One region of the Streptomyces sp. AM8-1-1 genome, then DNA from elsewhere that is predicted to be linked to it. Evidence: riboswitches for the same ligand, from Rfam matches in the RefSeq annotation. Region 1 holds a riboswitch; the other holds the start of a gene.
The links. A riboswitch is a leader RNA that binds a small molecule or an ion and turns the genes downstream of it on or off. The one in region 1 is predicted to bind S-adenosylmethionine.
Positions count from the first base shown of each region.

Region 1 (7,517 bases):
GCCCGTCACGGTCTGATCCTGGAGCCGGGCCGTATGGTCCTGGAGCTGCGCCCGCCGGGCATGGACAAGGGCGTGGCACTGGCGGAGTACGTGCGCGAGGTGGACGCCGAGGCCGTCCTGTACGCGGGCGACGACCTCGGTGATCTGCCGGCCTACGCGGCCGTGGAGAAACTCCGCTCGGACGGCGTACCCGGTCTGCTGGTGTGCTCCGGCACCGCGGTGCCGGAGCTGGCGGAGCGCGCCGATCTGCTGCTGCCGGGCCCGTCAGCCGTCGTGGCGTTCCTGGCCATGCTCGCGCAGCGCCTCTAGCTGGTCGAGGAACCACCGCTGCGGCGGCAGCGCCGTCGCAGCGGTGGCCAGCCGCTTGGTGTGCCGGGCCCGTTCGTCGTGCGGCATGGTCAGCGCCTCGTGGAGCGCGTCCGCGGTGCCGGTCACGTCGTACGGATTGACCGTGACCGCGTCGTCGCCGAGCTCCTCGTGCGCGCCCGCCTCCCGGGAGAGCACCAGTGCGCAGCCGTCGTCGGAGACCACCGGGATCTCCTTGGCGACGAGGTTCATGCCGTCGCGGATGGGGTTGACGAGAGCCACGTCGGCCAGCCGGTAGGCGGCCAGCGAGCGGGCGAAGTCGTCCTGCACATGGAGGACGACCGGGGTCCAGCCGTCCGTGCCGTACGTGGCGTTGATCTCGTCGGCGACCCGCTGCACCTCGGCCGTGTAGTCGCGGTACACCGCGAGGTCCTGCCGGGAGGGATAGGCGAAGGCGACGTGGACGACGCGCTCGCGCCATTCGGGCCGGGTGTCGAGCAGATGCCGGTAGGCGAGCAGCCCGCGGACGATGTTCTTGGACAGTTCGGTGCGGTCCACCCGCACGATCGTCTTCCGGTCCGGGCCGATCTGCTCGCGCAGGGTGGCCATGCGCTCGTCGACATCGGCCTCGTGGGAGCGTGCCCGCAGGAAGTCCGCGTCGGCGCCGAGTCCGTGCACGGCCACCTCGGTGGTCCGCGCCGAGGCCCGTCCGGTGCGCGCGTGCTCCACGTACCGCCGGGGATCGCCGCTGGGGAAGTGCGCGGCCGCCTGCTCCAGCCGGTCGGCGCAGGACATGAACGCGGTCGCCCACCGTGAGGTCAAAAACCCCAGCCGGTCGGCGCCGAGCATGCCCCACAGCAGTTGTTCGGCGATGTCGTCGGGCAGCATCCGGAAGTAGTCCACCGGCGCCCACGGGGTGTGGGAGAAGTGGCCGATGCGCAGGTCGGGGCGCATTTCGCGGAGCATGCCGGGCACCAGGCACAGGTGGTAGTCCTGCACCAGCACCGCGGCGCCCTCGTCCGCGTGCTCGGCGAGTGCCTCGGCGAAGGCCCGGTTGTAGCTCTCGTACGCGCCCCACTGGCGGCGGAACTCGGCGTCGAAGGCCGGCTCCAGCGGGGTCTGGTACAGCATGTGGTGGACGAACCACAGCACCGAGTTCGCGATGCCGTTGTACGCGTCGGCGTGGACGGCCTCGTCGATGTCGAGCATCAGGACCCCGTCCGCGCCCTCTCCGCGCCGGACCGCCTCGCGGTCGCCGTCGCCGAGCGCGGCGCACACCCACAGGGCGTCCGCCTCGGACCCGATGGCGGAGAGTCCGGAGACCAGGCCGCCGCCGCCGCGCTTGGCGTCGAGGCTCCCGTCGTCCTTCAGGGTGTACGAGATGGGGCCGCGGTTCGACGCGACGAGGACCTGCGCAGCGGAATGCTCGGAGACCATGTGCCGAACCTAGCCCGTCCTGTAATCCCTCAAACGTGCGTACGCCCCCGCGCCGCCCGTCACTGGTTACGGCGTCCCCGGGTGGCGGCGACGGCGACGACACCGGCCGCGGTGAGGCTGAGGGCGAGGCCGCCCAGCAGCCACAGGCGTTCGGTGCTGTGCCCGTCGCCCCCGGCGATCGTGGCGGCCGGAGGTGCCATGCCGACCGTGGTGGCGATGACGACGGCCAGTGTGCCGAGCAGCGTGGTGAGTCTGAGCGCGCCGCGTCGGGAGCCCGTCCTGCGCTGTGCGTCCGGAACCTGTGCATCCATAAGTACGATATTCATGCAAAGTGTCCGGTTGTCTTCGGTTATGCCGCGCGACGCGCCGCATACTCACCGATCTCGCGCATCGGCGGACGCTCCTCGGTGTCCACGGCGTGCGTCCGTGGGACGAAGCCGTCCGAGCCCCGCTCGAACTGGGTCAGCGAGGGCCGCACCAAGTGCCCGCGGGAGAGCCTCAGTTGCGCCGTGCGGTAGATGGCGGCCGCCATCCTGCCGAGTGCCTGTCCGTCCTGATGGCGGTGCCGGCGCTCTCCCACGTCCACCTGCGCCAGCGCGTCCAGGCCCACGGTGTGCAGCGCGTCGACGAGAAGCCCCAGCTCCACGCCGTATCCGACCGGGAAGGGCAGCCGTTCCAGCAGCGAGCGGCGGGCCGCGTACTCGCCGCCCAGTGGCTGGACGAATCCGGCCAGCTGCGGCCAGTGCAGATTGAGCAGCGGGCGCGCCACCAGCTCCGTCACCCGGCCGCCCTGGCCGGCGACGTCGCCCAGGGGCCGGTCGTACATCGCCTTCACGAACTGCACGTCCGGATCGGTCAGCAGCGGGCCGACGATCCCGGACACGAAGTCGGCCGAGAACTCCCTGAGGTCCGCGTCCACGAAACAGACGATGTCGCCCCGCGTCACCATCAGCGAGCGCCACAGCACCTCGCCCTTGCCGGGGACGGCCGGGATGCCGGGCAGGATCGCGTCCCGGTGGACCACCCGCGCGCCCGCGGCGGCGGCCACCGCGCCCGTACGGTCGGTGGAGCCCGAGTCGATCACCACCAGCTCGTCGACGAGCGGAAGGGGCCCGGACATCAGCTCGCGCCGGATGACGGTGACGATCTGCCCGACCGTCGCCTCCTCGTTCAGGGCGGGGAGCACCACGCTGACCGTGGTGCCCTGCTTGGCCGTGACCAGCCGGTCCACCGGGCGGTCCGCCGCCGACCAGGACCGCCGGGACAGCCAGCGCTCCACCTCTTCCAGCACAGGATCTCCATCTCGCGGATCGGACGACCATCTCAACCGTCCGGGGTGTCGGTTACAGTCTTGAACAACGCGCGGGACCGTCGCATGCCGGGGGTCCCACGCCGACAATCGAATACCGCTCATCCAGAGGGGCAGAGGGATACGGCCCGTTGAAGCCCCGGCAACCCTCCAGCCGGTCTCCGTTGCGCCGCCCGTCCATGGGACGTGGCAGCCACCGCGAGGCTCCCGGCTAGGGAAGGTGCCAAGTCCGTCTCGTGACGAAATGCGTCACGGGGAAGATGAGGAGAAAGGGCCTCGCCACCATGGCTGTGCAGACTGTCGCCAGCACCACCCCCGTCGACCTGGGACCGGCCGCGGCGCTCTCGTGCCGCGAATGCGGGGAGCGTTTCGAACTCGGCCCGATCTTTGCCTGTGCCTCGTGTTTCGGGCCGCTGGAAGTCGCCTACGACCTCCCGAGCGGTGACCCCGAAGGGCTGAGGAAGCGGATCGAGGCGGGTCCGGACAACATCTGGCGGTACGCGCCGCTGCTGCCCGTGCCGGCCGATGTGGCCGACAAGCCGAACATCAACCCCGGCTTCACCAAGCTCGTCAAGGCCGACAACCTCGCCCGTGAGCTGGGCGTGACCGGCGGTCTCCACATCAAGGACGACTCCGGCAACCCGACGCACTCCTTCAAGGACCGTGTCGTCGCGATCGCCGTCGAGGCCGCCCGTGCCTTCGGCTTCACCACGCTCTCCTGCTCCTCCACCGGCAACCTCGCGGGTGCGGTCGGCGCCGCCGCCGCGCGCGCCGGCTTCCGCTCCTGCGTGTTCATCCCGCACGACCTGGAGCAGGGCAAGGTCGTCATGGCCGCGGTGTACGGCGGCGAACTGGTCGGCATCGAGGGCAACTACGACGACGTCAACCGCTTCTGCTCCGAGCTCATCGGCGACCCGCTCGGTGAGGGCTGGGGCTTTGTCAACGTCAATCTTCGGCCGTATTACGGAGAGGGCTCCAAGACCCTCGCCTACGAGATCTGCGAGCAGCTCGGCTGGCGGCTGCCCGACCAGATCGTCATCCCGATCGCCTCGGGTTCGCAGCTCACGAAGATCGACAAGGGTCTCCAGGAGCTGATCAAGCTCGGTCTGGTCGAGGACAAGCCGTACAAGATCTTCGGCGCCCAGGCCGCGGGCTGCTCGCCGGTGTCGACGGCCTTCAAGGCCGGGCACGACGTGGTCCGCCCGCAGAAGCCGAACACCATCGCCAAGTCGCTGGCGATCGGCAACCCCGCCGACGGCCCGTACGTCCTCGACATCGCGCGCCGCACGGGCGGCTTCGTGGAGGACGTCGACGACGAGCAGATCGTCGACGCGATCAAGCTGCTGGCCCGTACCGAGGGCATCTTCGCCGAGACGGCGGGTGGCGTGACCGTGGGTGTGACGCGGAAGCTGCTCGAGGCGGGCGTGCTCGACCCGTCGCTCACCACCGTCGTGCTCAACACCGGCGACGGTCTCAAGACCCTGGACGCGGTCGCGCCGACCACCGGCCCCAGCGCGACCATCCGCCCGAGCCTGGACGCGTTCCGCGACGCCGGCCTGGCCGGCTGACACCCCGAGACTCAAGGAAGGCACGCAGCATGAGCGTCAACGTCCGCATCCCCACCATCCTCCGCACGTACACGGGCGGCCAGGCCGAGGTCCCGGCGGAGGGCGCGACGCTCTCCGAGGTCATCGCCGACCTGGAGAAGAACCACACCGGTATCGCCGCCCGTGTCCTGGACGACCAGGGCAAGCTGCGCCGCTTCGTGAACGTCTACGTCAACGACGACGACGTCCGTTTCGAGCAGGGTCTCGAGACCGCCACGCCCGACGGCGCCGGCATTTCGATCATCCCCGCCGTCGCCGGCGGCTGATACGCACCGTCACCGCTGTTGCCCCCTCCGCGAGAGAAGCGGAGGGGGCAATTCTGCATGGTTGAGCGCGGTACAGTTGGGGAAGTCCCCGCCGCTGCCCGTGCCCGCCGCATATGAGAATGCGCCCTGGCGCGACAAGAAGCAGCCAATGTGGTCGATCAAAATGCCTCTTAAGTGTCATTTGCCGGGCCCGAGTTGCCCTGGATCTTCTTGAATTAGCGTCAAAGGTCCGTTCCCGCGCGCCCAGATTTCTCGTCCGATTGACCTGTTGCAGAGGGCAGTTGGACAGATACATTCAGCCGCGGTCGACGCGTTCCGACGCACATCCCGAGGGCCTCCTTCCACCTCTGGCGGAGGGAATTCTCGGTGGTGAGGTATGACCCGGGTCCGCGAAGTGCGGTCCTGTGCAAGGGCCAGTAATAGGGGAGTTAGGCATGGCTCAGGGCACCGTCAAGTGGTTCAACGCGGAGAAGGGGTACGGCTTCATCGCGGTCGACGGTGGTGCGGATGTTTTCGTCCACTACAGCGCGATCCAGATGGACGGCTACCGCACCCTGGAGGAGGGTCAGCGAGTCGAGTTCGAGATCTCGCAGGGCCAGAAGGGTCCGCAGGCGGACATGGTCAAGCTCGCCGTCTGATCTCGGCGCGATCGGCCACCGACGCACTCACGCGACACTCACGAGGGGCCCGCATCCCACCAGGGAGGCGGGCCCCTCGTGCATGCCCGGGGCGGGCGGATTCGAACCCGCCGCCCCTCGTCGGGGCTTCGTCGAAGCCGCTTGCACTCGAGGGGGTCGAGTGCTAATCATTGGCGTTAGCACTCTGCAGGTGAGAGTGACAACTTTATGGACCGGGCCGGTGAGGTCCGAGGGCCGTCGGGGCAAGGAACCGTACGGCTCTCAGGCCGTCCGTCGCGGGCGCCAGCGCGGTCCGGAAGCAATCCTCCCCCGTAGCCCTGCGGGCGCGGGGGGACCCCCAAGTCCGGGAGGACCACTTCACATGGCCAAGATCATCGCGTTCGACGAGGAGGCACGGCGCGGTCTCGAGCGCGGGATGAACCAGCTCGCCGACGCCGTCAAGGTCACCCTTGGCCCCAAGGGTCGCAACGTCGTCCTCGAGAAGAAGTGGGGCGCCCCCACGATCACCAACGATGGTGTGTCCATCGCCAAGGAGATCGAGCTCGAGGACCCGTACGAGAAGATCGGCGCCGAGCTGGTCAAGGAAGTCGCCAAGAAGACGGACGACGTCGCCGGTGACGGTACGACCACCGCGACCGTCCTCGCCCAGGCGCTCGTCCGTGAGGGCCTGCGCAACGTGGCGGCCGGCGCCAACCCGATGGCCCTCAAGCGCGGCATCGAGCGTGCCGTCGAGGCCGTCTCCGGCGCCCTGCTGGAGCAGGCCAAGGACGTGGAGACCAAGGAGCAGATCGCTTCGACGGCCTCCATCTCCGCCGCCGACACCCAGATCGGCGAGCTCATCGCCGAGGCGATGGACAAGGTCGGCAAGGAAGGCGTCATCACCGTCGAGGAGTCCCAGACCTTCGGTCTGGAGCTGGAGCTCACCGAGGGTATGCGCTTCGACAAGGGCTACATCTCGGCGTACTTCGCCACCGACATGGAGCGTATGGAGGCGTCGCTCGACGACCCGTACATCCTGATCGTCAACTCCAAGATCGGCAACGTGAAGGACCTCCTTCCGCTGCTCGAGAAGGTCATGCAGTCCGGCAAGCCGCTGCTGATCATCGCGGAGGACGTCGAGGGCGAGGCCCTGTCCACCCTGGTCGTCAACAAGATCCGTGGCACCTTCAAGTCCGTCGCCGTCAAGGCCCCGGGCTTCGGCGACCGCCGCAAGGCGATGCTGAACGACATCGCCATCCTCACGGGCGGCACGGTCATCTCCGAGGAGGTCGGCCTCAAGCTCGAGAACGCCGGCCTGGACCTGCTGGGCCGCGCCCGCAAGGTCGTCATCACCAAGGACGAGACCACGATCGTCGACGGTGCCGGTGAGAGCGACCAGGTCCAGGGTCGTGTCAACCAGATCCGTGCCGAGATCGAGAACAGCGACTCGGACTACGACCGTGAGAAGCTCCAGGAGCGCCTCGCGAAGCTGGCCGGCGGCGTGGCCGTCATCAAGGCCGGTGCCGCGACCGAGGTCGAGCTCAAGGAGCGCAAGCACCGCATCGAGGACGCGGTGCGCAACGCCAAGGCCGCCGTCGAGGAGGGCATCGTCGCCGGTGGTGGCGTGGCTCTGCTCCAGGCTTCCTCGGTCTTCGAGAAGCTCGAGCTCACGGGCGACGAGGCGACCGGCGCCAACGCCGTGAAGCTCGCGCTGGAGGCCCCGCTCAAGCAGATCGCCGTCAACGGTGGTCTCGAGGGTGGCGTCATCGTCGAGAAGGTCCGCAACCTGCCCGTCGGCCACGGCCTGAACGCCGCGACCGGTGAGTACGTCGACATGATCGCCGAAGGCATCATCGACCCCGCGAAGGTGACCCGCTCTGCCCTGCAGAACGCGGCCTCCATCGCGGCGCTGTTCCTCACCACCGAGGCCGTCATCGCCGACAAGCCGGAGAAGGCCTCCGCGGCCGCTCCGGGC
Region 1 is NZ_CP135086.1:4,513,714-4,521,230, forward strand. It holds gene otsB (trehalose-phosphatase) at 1-309, shown strand, start outside; gene RPQ07_RS20460 (trehalose-6-phosphate synthase) at 265-1,743, opposite strand; gene RPQ07_RS20465 (hypothetical protein) at 1,803-2,054, opposite strand; gene RPQ07_RS20470 (glucosyl-3-phosphoglycerate synthase) at 2,093-3,034, opposite strand; SAM riboswitch class I at 3,151-3,319, shown strand; gene thrC (threonine synthase) at 3,337-4,620, shown strand; gene RPQ07_RS20480 (MoaD/ThiS family protein) at 4,650-4,925, shown strand; gene RPQ07_RS20485 (cold-shock protein) at 5,360-5,563, shown strand; gene groL (chaperonin GroEL) at 5,925-7,517, shown strand, end outside.

Region 2 (7,517 bases), 1.6 Mb from region 1:
GAGCGCGGATGAGTACCAAAGCAGAGTCCAAGCGCAAGGCACCGGCCGGCGAGAAGGTTGCCGACTGGGCGGACGGCCGGCTGGGGATCTACTCCCTGGCCAAGGCCAACATGCGCAAGATCTTCCCGGACCACTGGTCCTTCATGCTCGGTGAGATCTGCCTCTACAGCTTCATCATCATCATCCTCACGGGTGTGTATCTGACGCTGTTCTTCCACCCGTCGATGAACGAGGTGGAGTACCACGGCAGCTACATCCCGATGCAGGGTGTGCGGATGTCGGAGGCGTACGCCTCGACGCTGGACATCAGCTTCGACGTCCGCGGCGGTCTGCTGATCCGGCAGATCCACCACTGGGCCGCGCTGGTGTTCCTCGCCGGCATGCTGGTGCACATGATGCGCGTCTTCTTCACGGGCGCGTTCCGCAAGCCGCGCGAAGTCAACTGGATGTTCGGCTTCCTGCTGTTCGTCCTCGGCATGTTCACCGGCTTCACCGGTTACTCGCTGCCGGACGACTTGTTGTCGGGCACCGGTGTGCGGTTCATGCAGGGTGCGATCCTGTCCGTGCCGGTCGTCGGCACGTACCTGTCGATGTTCCTGTTCGGCGGGGAGTTCCCCGGCGGCGACTTCGTGGCCAGGTTCTACTCGGTCCACATCCTGCTGTTGCCGGGCATCATGCTCGGTCTGCTGGTGGGCCATCTGATCCTGGTCTTCTACCACAAGCACACGCAGTTCGCGGGCCCCGGCCGGACGAACAACAACGTCGTGGGCATGCCGCTGCTGCCGGTCTACATGGCCAAGGCCGGAGGCTTCTTCTTCCTGGTCTTCGGTGTCATCTCGGTTATGGCCGCGGTCGCCTCGATCAACCCGATCTGGGCACTCGGTCCCTACCGGCCGGACCAGGTCTCCACCGGCGCACAGCCCGACTGGTACATGGGATTCTCCGAGGGTCTGATCCGTGTGATGCCAGGCTGGGAGATCAACGCCTGGGGCCACACGCTCGTCCTGGGTGTGTTCATCCCGCTGGTGATCTTCCCGCTGGTGCTGGTCGCGATCGCCGTCTACCCGTTCATCGAGTCCTGGGTCACCGGCGACAAGCGCGAGCACCACATCCTGGACCGCCCGCGCAACGCCCCGACCCGAACGGCCTTCGGTGTGGCGTGGCTGACCGTCTACTTCGTGCTGCTGATCGGTGGCGGCAACGACCTCTGGGCGACCCACTTCCATCTGTCGATCAACGCGATCACCTGGTTCGTCCGGATCTTCTTCTTCGCCGGACCGGTCATCGCCTTCATCGTCACGAAGCGGATCTGTCTGGGTCTTCAGCGTCGCGACCGGGACAAGGTGCTGCACGGACGCGAGTCCGGCATCATCAAGCGCCTGCCGCACGGTGAGTTCGTCGAGGTCCACGAGCCGCTCAGCCAGGGCGACCTGCACGCGCTCACCGCGCACGAGCAGTACAAGCCCGAAGAGCTTGGTCCGGAGACGGACGAGAACGGGGTCCGCCGCAAGGTCACCCCGGCCCAGCGGATGCGGGTCAAGCTCAGCAAGTCGTACTACGGCGAGGAAAGCCAGATTCCCAAGCCGACGCCCGAGGAGTTCAGGGAGATCAGCAGCGGCCACGGCCACCACTGACCGCCTGAAGCGAGTGCATCGCCGCCACAGCGCCAAAGGCACCTCCCGGCAGTAGCAGGTGAAGGGCCCCGTCCAATCGTCGGACGGGGCCCTTCACCGTCTCCGGGGCTGGATAGGGTGGACGCATCCCCTTATCGGCTGTGGACCCAGGAGTGGACCATGAACGTTGTGACCCCGGTCGGCGGCGACAGCGTGGCGGCTCACTCCTGGCCGAGTGTGCTGAACGCGCTGCTCGACAACCGCGACCAGAGCGCCGACGCCACCGCCTGGGCGATGGACCGCATCCTCAGCGGTGAGGCGACGAACGCCCAGATCGCCGGGTTCGCGGTGGCGCTGCGGGCGAAGGGCGAGACGGTCGAGGAGATCTCCGGCCTCGTACGCACCATGTACGAGCACGCGAACCTGATCCAGGTGCCCGGCCGCAGCGTCGACATCGTCGGCACGGGCGGCGACGGGGCCAAGACGGTGAACATCTCCACGATGTCGGCCATCGTCGTGGCGGGCACCGGGGCCAAGGTCGTCAAGCACGGAAACCGCGCGGCCTCGTCCGCGAGCGGCGCGTCCGACGTGCTGGAGAAGCTCGGCGTCAACCTCCAGCTCACCCCGCAGCGGGTGGCCGAGGTCGCGGAGGAGGCGGGCATCACCTTCTGCTTCGCGGTGAAGTTCCACCCCGCCCTGCGGCATGTGGCCGCGGCGCGCAAGGAACTGGGCATCCGCACCACCTTCAACTTCCTCGGCCCGCTGACCAATCCGGCGCAGGTCAGGGCGCAGGCCACCGGGGTCGCGGACGCGCGGATGGCGCCCATCATGGCCGGGGTGCTCGCCGAGCGCGGCTCGTCGGCACTGGTCTTCCGCGGCGACGACGGCCTGGACGAACTGACGACGACCGCCACCTCACGGGTGTGGGTCGTACGGGACGGCGCGGTGCGCGAGGAGGCGTTCGACCCGCGGGACATCGGCATCGACCTGGTCCCGGTGGAGGCGCTGCGCGGTGCCGACGCCTCGTACAACGCCGATGTGGCGAGACGGCTGCTCGGCGGGGAGACCGGGCCGGTGCGGGACGCCGTCCTGCTGAACTCGGCGGCCGCCCTGGTCGCGCTGGATCCGACGGACGGCACGCTGAACGAACAACTGGCGGCCGGGGTCGCCCAGGCCGCCCGGGCCATCGACTCGGGGGCGGCGAACGACGCGCTCCAGCGCTGGGTGGCCGCCACCAACGACGTGGGCTGATCCGGCGGGGCCGGCAGTACCGGTTATGCGTCGCGCGAGGGCGCGGTCCGGATGGTGGACCGCGCCCTTGCGGTGTCCGCGTCGTATGGCAGGATGCTCTCCAAGGTCATGAGTGACAGCGATTACGGCCCCGGCCCGCTGTCCGGCAACCCTCCGTCCGTGGCGGGGTGCCCCGGGTGAAGACCAGGCCGCAGGCAGCGAGGTCTGTGGCAAGCGCGGACCCCTGCACACCCTGGGGTCCTGGTCCTCAAGGGAGCAGTCTCGTGAGCAAGCGAATGCGATAGGGCGTACAGCCCCTTCTTCAGCACACCCTCCGCACGGCGTCCGCCGTGTGTCGAGGTCCCCGCACCGCCGGGTTCTTGAAGCCGATTTCGCCTTTCCTGCCGGGAGATACCGCCATGTCCGCACGCCTGAACACCGCCACCGCTCCTGCCGCCACCGCCCTCTCCCCGGACGTGGCCGTCGCCGCTGCCGGGTCCGACCCCTGCTGTGCCGAGCCGCTGCCGGTCCTCGGCCGTGACGTGACCGTGCCGCTCGTGACCGGCGGTGAGGTCACCTACGCGGCCCTCGACTACGCGGCCAGCGCACCGGCCCTTCAGCGCGTGTGGGACGACGTGGCCGCGTACGCCCCCTACTACGGCAGCGTCCACCGCGGCGCCGGGTACCTCTCGCAGCTGTCCACCGACCTCTTCGAGAACAGCCGCGTCACGGTCGCCGACTTCCTCGACTGCCGCGAGGGCGACCAGGTCGTCTTCACTCGGTCCACCACCGACTCGCTGAACCTGCTGGCGTCCGCGCTGCCGGCGGACTGCCGCGTCTTCGTCTTCGAGACCGAGCACCACGCCTCGCTGCTGCCCTGGGGCGATGCCCGGGTGACGTATCTGAACGCGCCGCGCACCCACGCCGAGGCGGTGCGGACGCTGGAGGAGGCGCTCGCCGGCCGCGACCCCATCGGCCCGGCGCTGGTCTGTGTGACCGGAGCGTCCAATGTGACGGGTGAGCTGTGGCCGGTGAAGGAGCTCACGGAAGTGGCGCACGCCCACGGGGCGCGGATCGTCCTGGACGCGGCGCAGCTCGCCCCGCACCACGCCGTCTCGGTGCGGGACCTGGACGTCGACTGGGTGGCGTTCTCCGGACACAAGCTGTACGCGCCGTTCGGCTCGGGTGTGCTCGCGGGCCGGGCGGACTGGCTGCAGGAGGCGGAGCCGTACCTCGCGGGCGGCGGTGCGTCGCGCAAGGTGGCACGGCGTGCCGACGGCGGTGTGGACGTCGAGTGGCACACGACGCCCGCGCGCCACGAGGCCGGCTCGCCCAACGTCATCGGCGTCTACTCCATCGCCTCGGCCTGCAAGGCGCTCACCGAGGCCGGCTTCGAGAACCTCGTCGCCCGTGAGCAGCACCTGGTCGACAGGGTCCTGGAGGGCCTGGCCACGGTGCCGGAGGTCAAGGTGCTGTCGCTGTTCGGTGATGAGTCCCCCTCGCGTTCCGCAGGGGAGGCCCCCACGCGGGTGGGTGTCATCTCCTTCGTGGTGGAGGGCTGGAACAGCTCCCACTTCGCGGCTGCCCTGTCGGCGGAGTACGGCATCGGCGTACGCGACGGACTGTTCTGCGCCCACCCGCTGGTGCGCACCCTGCTGGGCAGCGCCCCGCAGGACCCGGGCGAGTGCGGCGCCCCCGAGGCCCAGCCGGGTGAGGCGTCCTTGAACGCGATCCGGGTGAGCTTCGGCGCCGGGACGCCCGACGAGCACGTGGAGCGCTTCGTCGGTGCGGTGAAGGAACTGGTGCGCGAGGGCGCGAAGTGGCAGTACCGCACCGAGGACGGCCGCTGCGTGCCCGCCGTCTGAGCGACCGACCATGCAAGAAGCCCGCGCCGGACGGCGCGGGCTTCTTCGTGTGCCGGGGCCCGTCCCCGGGCGCCTGGACCGATGGCCTCTAGGAGTCCAGACCGATCGCGAACGCCGCCTCCAGGTCGTGCTGCGAGTACGTACGGAACGCGACGTGCGTGTCCGTGCCCTCGACACCCTGGATCTTGCTGATGCGGCCGGGGATCACGTCCGCCAGGTCGTCGTGCTTCGCCACGCGGACCATGGCGATCAGGTCGTAGGTGCCCGTGACGGAGAAGACCTCGCTGACGCTGTCCAGCGCCGCGATGGACTCGGCGATCTCGGGAATGCGGTCCACGCTGGTCTTGATGAGCACGATCGCAGTGATCACGGCTGGCTTTCTCCCTCGGTGGCCGCTGCTGGGGCCTTCACTCTAGCCGGACGCCGGAACCGCCCCCAGGCATAGAGGAACCCGGTACCGAAGCCCACCACGTGCGCGAGGTAGGCGACGCCGGGCCCGCCCTCGCCGGCCCCCGACGCGGCCAGCCACTGGAGGACGAACCAGAAGATCAGCACGATCCAGGCGGGGAAACGCAGCGGCAGGAAGAAGAGGAAAGGGAAGAGACTGGTGACCCGGGCCTTCGGGAAGAGGAGAAGGAAGGCGCCGAGCACCCCCGAGATCGCCCCGGACGCTCCCACCAGGGTCTGCTCGGACTCGGCGTTGGCCGCCGCGTAGGCGAGCAGGGCGAGGGCGCCGGTGCCCAGGTAGAACAGGGCGAACTCCAGCGGCCCCATGCGCTCCTCCACCATCGCGCCGAAGACGTAGAGGAAGAGCATGTTGCCGAGCAGGTGCAGCCAGTTCCCGTGCACGAAGAGCGCGGTGAACGGGGTGAGCAGCGTGTCCGGGGAGCCGGTCATCAGCCGGCCCGGGATCACGCCCCACCGCTCGAAGTACACGCTCTGCGCCGCGAGCCACGCGTCACCCGTGCCGTACGACGGGTTCAGCCCCGAGACCGGGCTGATGAGGAAGACCACGCAGCAGACGGCGATCAGGCCGTACGTCACCGAGGGCCTGGTCACCGCGCCCCGCACCCTCCGCCAACCGATCATGGACAGATCATGGCGTAGCGGGCCGGAACGGTACAGAGTGCCTCGCCGTGCCGCGGGGTACCCGCGAGGCCGTAGGGTTACAGGGAGTACATCCGCAGTTCGACGGCGCACCGCGGCACCCGCATCCGCACGACGAAACGAGGACGGAACGATGACGACGGTTCCCTCGCCGACGGACCAGACCCGCTGGCGCTGCACGCTCTGCGGGAACCTCACCCGCTTCGACGTCACGCGCTCGTCGAAGGTCGTGGAGTACGTCCATCTGGACCTGGCCGGAGAGCCGACCGTCGAAGAGCGTGACGTGGTCAGTGAGACCATCGAGTCGGTGCGCTGCCGCTGGTGCAACGCGGTGGACAAGATCGAGCTGGTGGACAGGCCGGGCGCCGCCTCCTGAGGGAGTGGCCCGAACGGGTAGTGGGGTGACGGATCGTGGAGCAGCCTGACAGCGGCGCCGAGCCGGCCGGTGCGGCCGGTGACGCCGCAGAGGCGCTCGACCGGCCGTTGCCGGAAGGTGTGCGGCGCCGGGTCGTGGCGCTGGTCTCGGACGCCTTCGGCGGGCTCACCGTCGCGGAACTGCCCACCCAGTTGCGGCAGTACGCCCGTTTCACCCCCTCCCGCCGCGCCAAGTTCGCTGGCAACGCGATGGCCGCGGCCCTGGAGGGCGACCCCGTCTTCCGGCAGCGCATCGCGGAACGGCTCACCCAGGCGCAGCCCGAACTGTGCGGGGCGTTGACGGCGGGATCGCCGCCCGCGGCGGCCGATCCACTCGACGTGGCGGCCGCCGCCTACGTTCTGCGGCCCACCGGATGGGTGAAACTTGTCGCCGCCGCCGGCGAGGAGGCGCAGCGCGCCGACGCCGAGCGTGCGGACGAGGCCGGCCGGCGCGAACTGGAGCGGCTGCGTGAGGAACTCGTCGAGGCGCGCGGTCTGACCAAGAGCGAGACCGAACGGCTGCGCACCGAGCTGGAGACGGCCCGCAAGGAAGCCGAATCGCTTCGCCGCAAGCTGCGCAGCGCCCAGAGCGACGTCAAGCGCGGCGAGGCCGCGCTGCGCCGGGTGAACGCCGAGATCGACACCATCAGGTCCGAGGCCGCGGCCCAGGTCTCGGCCGCCGAGAGCGAGAGCAGACGTCTCAAGGCCCGTCTCGGCGAGGCGGAGGCCGCGGTCGAGGCCGGACGCCGTGCCGCCCGTGAGGGGCGCTCCGTCGAGGACATGCGCCTGCGGCTGCTGCTGGACACCGTGTTGGAGTCCGCGCAGGGGCTGCGCCGCGAACTCGCCCTGCCGCCCGCGTCCGTGCATCCCGCGGACACGGTCGACGCGGTCGAGCCCGGACGGATGTCGCCCAAGGACATCGCGGCCCGGGCCCTGTCTGAGACCGACCCCGCGCTGCTCGACCAACTGCTCGCACTGCCGCAGGCGCATCTCGTCGTCGACGGCTACAACGTCACCAAGACCGGCTATCCGACGATGCCGCTGGAGAAGCAGCGACTGCGGCTGCTCGGCGGGCTCTCCATGCTCGCGGCGCAGACCGGGGCCGAGATCACCTGTGTCTTCGACGGGGCCGAGCTGGCCGCCCCGGTGCTGCTGGCACCGCCGCGAGGTGTGCGCGTGCTGTTCTCCAAGCCGGGTGTGACGGCCGACGAGCTGATCCGCCAGCTGGTGCGCGCGGAGCCGCCCGGCCGGCCCGTCGTGGTGGTCTCCACCGACCGCGAGGTCGCCG
Region 2 is NZ_CP135086.1:6,078,272-6,085,788, forward strand. It holds gene RPQ07_RS27075 (ubiquinol-cytochrome c reductase iron-sulfur subunit) at 1-12, shown strand, start outside; gene RPQ07_RS27080 (cytochrome b) at 9-1,634, shown strand; gene trpD (anthranilate phosphoribosyltransferase) at 1,794-2,864, shown strand; SAM riboswitch class IV at 2,969-3,086, shown strand; gene RPQ07_RS27090 (aminotransferase class V-fold PLP-dependent enzyme) at 3,263-4,708, shown strand; gene RPQ07_RS27095 (Lrp/AsnC family transcriptional regulator) at 4,797-5,078, opposite strand; gene RPQ07_RS27100 (rhomboid family intramembrane serine protease) at 5,075-5,797, opposite strand; gene RPQ07_RS27105 (hypothetical protein) at 5,949-6,191, shown strand; gene RPQ07_RS27110 (NYN domain-containing protein) at 6,227-7,517, shown strand, end outside.
Region 2: another riboswitch for S-adenosylmethionine. It lies ahead of RPQ07_RS27090 (aminotransferase class V-fold PLP-dependent enzyme); the one in region 1 lies ahead of thrC (threonine synthase).